DNA from 2 places in the Cytobacillus sp. FSL H8-0458 genome. Region 1 is predicted to be linked to the other one. Evidence: riboswitches for the same ligand, from Rfam matches in the RefSeq annotation. Region 1 holds a riboswitch; the other holds the start of a gene.
The links. A riboswitch is a leader RNA that binds a small molecule or an ion and turns the genes downstream of it on or off. The one in region 1 is predicted to bind thiamine pyrophosphate.
Positions count from the first base shown of each region.

Region 2: linked by a shared signal. The riboswitch ahead of NYE23_RS08805 (3-oxoacyl-ACP reductase) and the one ahead of thiW (energy coupling factor transporter S component ThiW) in region 1 are both predicted to bind thiamine pyrophosphate.

Region 1 covers NZ_JBBOBR010000001.1:3,756,350-3,759,704, forward strand. Annotated here, with positions in the region: gene tenA (thiaminase II) at 1-687, opposite strand, end outside; TPP riboswitch at 747-849, opposite strand; gene thiW (energy coupling factor transporter S component ThiW) at 986-1,474, opposite strand; TPP riboswitch at 1,589-1,705, opposite strand; gene NYE23_RS18835 (DUF302 domain-containing protein) at 1,775-2,158, opposite strand; gene NYE23_RS18840 (alpha-hydroxy-acid oxidizing protein) at 2,263-3,355, opposite strand, start outside.
Region 2 covers NZ_JBBOBR010000001.1:1,818,500-1,821,854, reverse strand. Annotated here, with positions in the region: gene thiD (bifunctional hydroxymethylpyrimidine kinase/phosphomethylpyrimidine kinase) at 1-134, opposite strand, end outside; gene thiM (hydroxyethylthiazole kinase) at 137-952, opposite strand; gene NYE23_RS08805 (3-oxoacyl-ACP reductase) at 966-1,727, opposite strand; TPP riboswitch at 1,833-1,945, opposite strand; gene NYE23_RS08800 (OsmC family protein) at 2,061-2,510, shown strand; gene NYE23_RS08795 (Cof-type HAD-IIB family hydrolase) at 2,549-3,298, opposite strand.

The DNA.
Region 1 (3,355 bases):
TACTACTGCTGCAGGATTGCCCGCCGGCCACTCTTCGCAGGTATAAGCCATCTCCCAGAAGCCAAGCTCCAGCTGGCAGCTTTTTCGGAAAGCATCCTTCATTCGCTGCCTATCTTCCGGTGATGCCGCATCAGCAAGCTCATCCAAACGGTTTCTCATATTCATGGTCACAGCTTCGACTCTAAGATTTGCATAAAAAGAGATCCACGGATAAAACGGATGGTTCTCATCTGGCTCATATTGCTTCATGAGCTCAAGCCCAATTTCCCAATAAGTCCATGGACAAGGCAATAATGCAGCTAGGATTTCACCCATGCCGCCTGTGTGGGCATGATACATCATATGCTTTACATAATGATCAGCTGTTGGCGGGAGCGGATATCCCTGCAATGCTTCGTAATCCACGCCAATCTGCTGGCAAAAATTATGATGGGGATGCACTTCGCTGTTCAATACGAATTCTATTTGCTGATTAAAATAAGCAATATCCTTTCGCTCTGCAGACTTTGAAATGGCAATCCCATAAATATGCATGAACGCATTCAAATACTCAAAATCTGCTTTAATGTAATGGGCCAGTGCCTCTTTCGGCACATCCCCTCTCCCGATCCCCTGGACAAACGGGTGCTCAAATATCAGTTTAAACAAATCTTCATTTTCCTTGCGCAGAATCTCTGAAAAAGTCATAAAAAATAGCCTCCTTATTAAATTCAGAAGCTGCCGGGGAAAAAGCATGAGGATATAGATTGAGGTCCTCACCGCTTCCCTGCGCTGGAATTATCCAGATCAGGTTCCAAGGGACAAAGGAGAAAGCTCCTTATCTCAGCCGTAGCGCCCCTAGCAGTTTTCTAACGTTTTTTGTTTTTTACCAATTTTTCACTTGTGGTTTTTCGCTCATAAATCGTAAATTTCGCTCATAAAGCCAGATTGTTATGATGCTCTCCCCTAATCGGCTTACTTATCTTACTTCTCCAGCCCAAAATCATCACATATTCTGAACCAAATTCTTCTCTTTAACCTTCGCTAACACCATCCAGCCTATCGTCGCACCGGCAATGCTGCTGACCAGAAACGGCGGCACAAAGAAGAATGCACCAGCTGCACTGCCCATAAGAAACTTTGCGAATGGAACGGCAAACAATGCACCGATTATGCCGGTGCCCACCACCTCTCCAGCGGCAGCCCATATTTTCCGTCCGAACTTCAAATAAAGGACACCAGCCAAAAACGCACCGATCATGCCGCCTGGAAACGCAAGCAGCGTCCCGAAACCAAGCAAATTACGCAGCAAAGCAATCATAAAAGCGACTGCTGCTGCAGGCAGGGGTCCAAGGGTCACCGCTGCCAATACATTTACCGCATGCTGGACCGGATAGGCCTTCGCTATACCAGCCGGGAACCAGAGTAAATGGGATCCCAGTGTCCCAATCGCCGTAAATAAAGCCATCGTAGTTAACAATCGGGTTCTGCTCATCTAAACCTCCTTTCTAAAAGGGCAGCCTGATTGCTTATCAGGATAAGAAGTATGTATACAAAAAATGCCAGATCCCCACAAAGGACCCGGCATGGTTTAAGTATATGAATCGACAATTGTCAAATCCTACTTCCCTCCGCTGGCATTAACCAGATCAGGTCCATAAGAGTCGGAAAGCTATAAGCGCTTTCCTCTCAGCCCGCACATTTCGGGGCACCCCTAGTAGTTACATAGATATTTAATTTGATAAGCTGTCTCAAGCTTAACAAATTATCACGGCACTGTCATCAATCTTTTAGCTTATAAACTTTTCTTGATGCACTGGATTAAGCGCTCTTCAATTTCTGCTGCGAAGCTTTGAACAGATTCGTCATTGATTAGCTCAATCATACTAGTCGGCTTAGGCATCCCAATTTTCGTTTTGCCCTTGTCTTCATAGACGACAATTTTACAAGGCAGGAAGTAGCCGGCCATTTTATTCTGTGTTAAAACGCGATGTGCTTCATCCGGATTACATACCTCTAACACATGGAATGCCTCGTTATATTCCAAGCCTTTTTCCTGCAGCTTCTCCTGAACATTAAACTGCCATAGAACTCCGAACTTTTCGTCCTTCAGACTTCCTTCCAGTGAGAATATCGCTTCTTCAATTGATTTTTCGGTTTCAGCTGTGTAATCGAACATGACTGCATCTCCTTTAGTATTGGCATATCAATTATGTACCCCTATAGGTATACTATTAAACACATGCTCCGCTGTCAACAAGCCACGCTTTTTTTAAGAAAGCTTTATCGAATTAACTGCAGACCAGCAATATCCTTTAAGCTCCCCACCCCTGCCAGAGAAAGCGACACTTTTGTTTCTTCTATGAAGTTGGCAAGCACTTTTTCAACTCCATCCTGCCCGCCAACGGCCAAGCCGTACACATACGGCCGCCCCAGACAAACGGCGTCAGCTCCCAGTGCCAGAGCTTTAACCACATCTGAACCTCGGCGAATGCCGCTGTCAAACAATACTGGAATCCGGCCTTTAACTTCCTTCGCAATCGGTTCAAGCGCATCAATCGCCGCAATCACTCCATCAAGCTGTCTGCCGCCATGATTGGAGACAATGATTCCGTCTATCCCTCTTTCAATGGCCAGCCTGGCATCTTCCGGGTGGAGGATGCCCTTTAATAAAATTGGCAGGCTGGTTTTCTCTTTTAATCTGGCAATATGCTCCCAGCTTAATGTTGGATGATGAATATTATCAAGGATCCCCTGTACGACATCGCCGTCCTGGAGAGACCCCATAAAGACTGGATCGCTTTCATAATTTGCTTTTCCATAGCCAAGCTTTAATGGGGAAAAATTGTTTCTTAAATCAGCTTCCCTCCATCCCATCATCACCGTATCAACCGTTAACACAATTGCCTCATACCCTGCTTCCTCTGCACGGCGAACCATACTGAAGGATGCTTCTTCATAATTGGACCAATATAATTGGAACCATTTTGGACTCGAGCCTGTTGCCTTTGCGATTTCTTCAATGGAATAACTGGATACTGTGCTCTGGATAAAAGGAACTCCGAACGAAGCTGCCGCCCGGGCAGATGCCAGCTCACCCTCACTGTGTTCAAGCCGCTGCATTCCAATCGGCGCAAGGAATACTGGATAAGGATACGTTTCACCAAATAAATTCACACTTATATCCGGCACTGAAACATCCCTCAGCATTCTCGGAACAATTGAGTATTTTGCAAAGGATTCGATATTCTTTTTCAACGTTTCTTCCCCGCCTGCTCCTGATTGGACATAGCCAAATCCGCCTGCTCCCATTACTTTCTCTGCTTCTTCTTCCAGTTCCTTAAATGAAATAGGAAAGTTCTCTGCGAAACTAATA
Region 2 (3,355 bases), 1.9 Mb from region 1:
TTTTGGGCCGTTACGGCAGTTAACGCTGACATGCCGAATACACCAAGTTCCTGAAAGGTTTTTAAATCTGCCTGAATACCCGCACCGCCGCCGCTGTCTGATCCTGCTATGGTTAATGCTTTGTTCACCTTCATATTTATTCCCCTCCTATCTGACTAAAAGAGCCGCGCAATTCAACATCTGCACCTGAAATAGTATATAAGCTATTTAAGAACTCAATTTGGAAAGTGCCCGGACCTCTGCCATCCGTTTTTTCTGCAGCCATTTCGGCTGCAGAGCCATACACGATCAAGGAAGCAGCTGCCGCTTTTACTGGATCCTTTTCAACAGCTGCGAAAGCTCCAATGACAGAAGTCAAAAGACATCCGGCACCTGTTACTTTCGTTAACAGTGGATGGCCATTGTTGATCATAAGAGTTGAATGTCCATCTGAAACGATGTCTTGTTTCCCTGTAATGACGGTGACTGCACCAAGTTTATTTGCTGCCGACTTTGCGAGCTCAGAAGTGTTTCCCTCTGCTTCTCCGGCATCAACGCCCTTAATATTCCACTGCTGTCCTGCTGCATTGGCAATTTCTGCAGCATTGCCTCTTATGATGTTAATATCTAATTCTTTCATTATTCTATTGGCTGTTTCTGTGCGATAAGCTGTCGCGCCGGCACCAACCGGGTCAAAAACTACCGGCACCCCATGCTGATTGGCTGATTTTCCTGCGATAAGCATGCTTTTCACTTCTTTTTCAGTCAGTGTTCCCATATTGAGAACCAGCGCCCCGGCGATTTTAGCCATATCAGCCGCCTCTTCATGCGCGTATGCCATTACAGGTGATGCCCCAATTGCCAGCAGGCCATTGGCAGTAAAATTGGTTACCACCACATTTGTAATATTATGTACAAGAGGGTTTGACTCTCTTACTTTATCTAATAGACTGCTAATCTCCTGAATGTTCATCTAAAATCCTCCTTTAATTCATCACTAGTCCGCCATCCACAACCAAATTCTGTCCTGTAACTGCCCTTGCCCAGGGAGAAGCGAAGAAGACTATCGCATCTGCCACTTCTGCAGGTTCTGTGACTTTTCTTAATGGAGTCGAGTTTTCGATAATTTCAAAGACTTCCTTAGAGGTCGAAGCACTGGCGTCTGTCGTTTTTAACAAACCGCCCGATACCATATTTGCAGTAATTCCATATTGGCCCAGCTCATTCGCCATATTTCTGGTGAAGCCTAATAAAGCAGCTTTGCTGGTCGTATAGTCATGATAGGGTACAACTGGATGCTGGAATAGGTTGGTGCCGACCGAGATTATCCTGCCAAACTCCTGTTTTTTCATATCTTCAATACCTGCCTGAACTGTGTTCAATGCTCCCAGAATTGCACCTTCCAGCTGATTTTTGTAATCATCCCATTTAATTGTTTCTGCATCTTTTTTTGAAACAGGGTCAAATTGAAAATTCACCAGTGCATTATTGACTATGGTTGTAATGGGTGCTCCAAAGTGTTCCTTCGTCTTTTTAAACATGGATTTCACTTGAACTCTGTCCCGAACATCAGCACGAATGGCAATGGCTGTTTCGCCAATTTCCTTCTGCAAAGCATGGGCTTTTTCCTCGCTATGGAAATAGTTAATGACAATTCTCGCCCCTTCTCTCGAGAATGCTTTTGCTGTTTCTTTGCCCAACCCTCTGCTGCTGCCTGTAATAATGACAATCTGATCGTTAAGATTCATAGAAAATCCTCCTTATTGATAGCCAATTCATTTGTTTTGAGAACAAAATAAAAACCAGATCCGAAATTGGACCTGGCTGAATAATCTATAGAGAATCATGCTTGTTCTCCGAAATTACTACTTTCCTACGCTGGTATGATCCAGATCAGGTCCCAAGGGTAAAAAACAGTCCGGTTTCTTTCTCAGCCCGCGAGCATCGGGCACCCCTAGCAGTAAAACTATTAAGTTGACTATTTTCATCTTAGCCTGAAACGTGAAATCTGTAAAGTCTTGCAATTCTGCCTGTTCCTCTTTAATGTGTAAGGAGAAATACATAACTTGGAGGGTTTAAATATGGCTGAACACCATTTTCATTTAAAAGCTCACTGGCCTGGCCTTCGCAATGATGTGGGAGAAATTGAAACAGGTGGGCTGAAAACAAAGGTATCAATACCGCCCGAAATGGATGGTCCTGGAATTGGAACCAATCCGGATGAAATGCTGCTGGGGGCGGCGGCCACTTGTTATATTATTACCCTGGCAGCCATGATGGAACGCAGCCGGCTTGAGAAAGATGACCTAACGATGGAATCAGTCGGTGTTGTGGATGTGACCAAAGGTGTGATTACCTACAGGAAAATCATTCATCGCCCGGTTATCGTGCTGAAGGCAGATGCCGATGAAAAGGACCATGCACTTGCGCGAAAGCTGGCCCAAAAAGCAGAAGCATCCTGCATGATCTCAAGGGCAATTAAAGGGAATGTGAAAGTCGAGTTGCAGGAAACCGTACTTAGATCAAAGTAGTGAATCAAAAAACCGGCTTAATAGCCGGTTTTTGTTCACTAAAATGCCCATTTTCTGATTGCCTGTGCAACACCGGCTTCATTATTGGTTCCCGTCACTGCATCGGCTGTTTCTTTCACGATTTCCTGGGCATTTCCCATCGCTACTCCCCAGCCTGATTCCTCAATCATGGCAATATCGTTCAAGCTGTCACCCATGGCCATTACATTTTCCATGGAAATGCCCAGAAGCTCTGTTACCTTCTGGATCCCTTTGGCTTTGTTGATGCCCAGAGCATTGACTTCAATATTGGTTAAGCTTGAGTTAGTAATTTCCAGATCGCCTTTTGTCTGCAGTTCCTTATGAATCAGTTCCCTGATGTTATCATCTGAAATATCAAATCCAAATTTGAGCCATTCATGTTCATGGATATTTTCCGGCATTTCGTTGTTCCAGACCTGTTCGCAGCTGGTGGCCCAGAAATTGGTCTTATGTGACTGTGATAAGTTCCACATCCATTCCATAACTTTGGAATCAACGGGAGCTCTTGAGATTGATTCTCCGTCCGGTCCAAATATTTCACTGCCATTAACCGTGATTAAGTAGGAGTTTAATTCCAGGGAATCGGCATGATCGCCTGCTGTAAGCCTTGATCTTCCGGTGCTCAAGATGACTTCAATTCCTTTCTCCTTTGCCTCTTTTATGGCTGCACGGTTCTCTTCAGGAATTTCCCCTTTGGAATTTAATAAAGTTCCATCCATATCGAGAGCAATTAACTTGATCTGCGGTGGAATTTTTGATTCTGTCATGATCCTCTCCCTTTCTTCTATTAACACAATAAAGCCATTATATAGGTAACCCGGCTA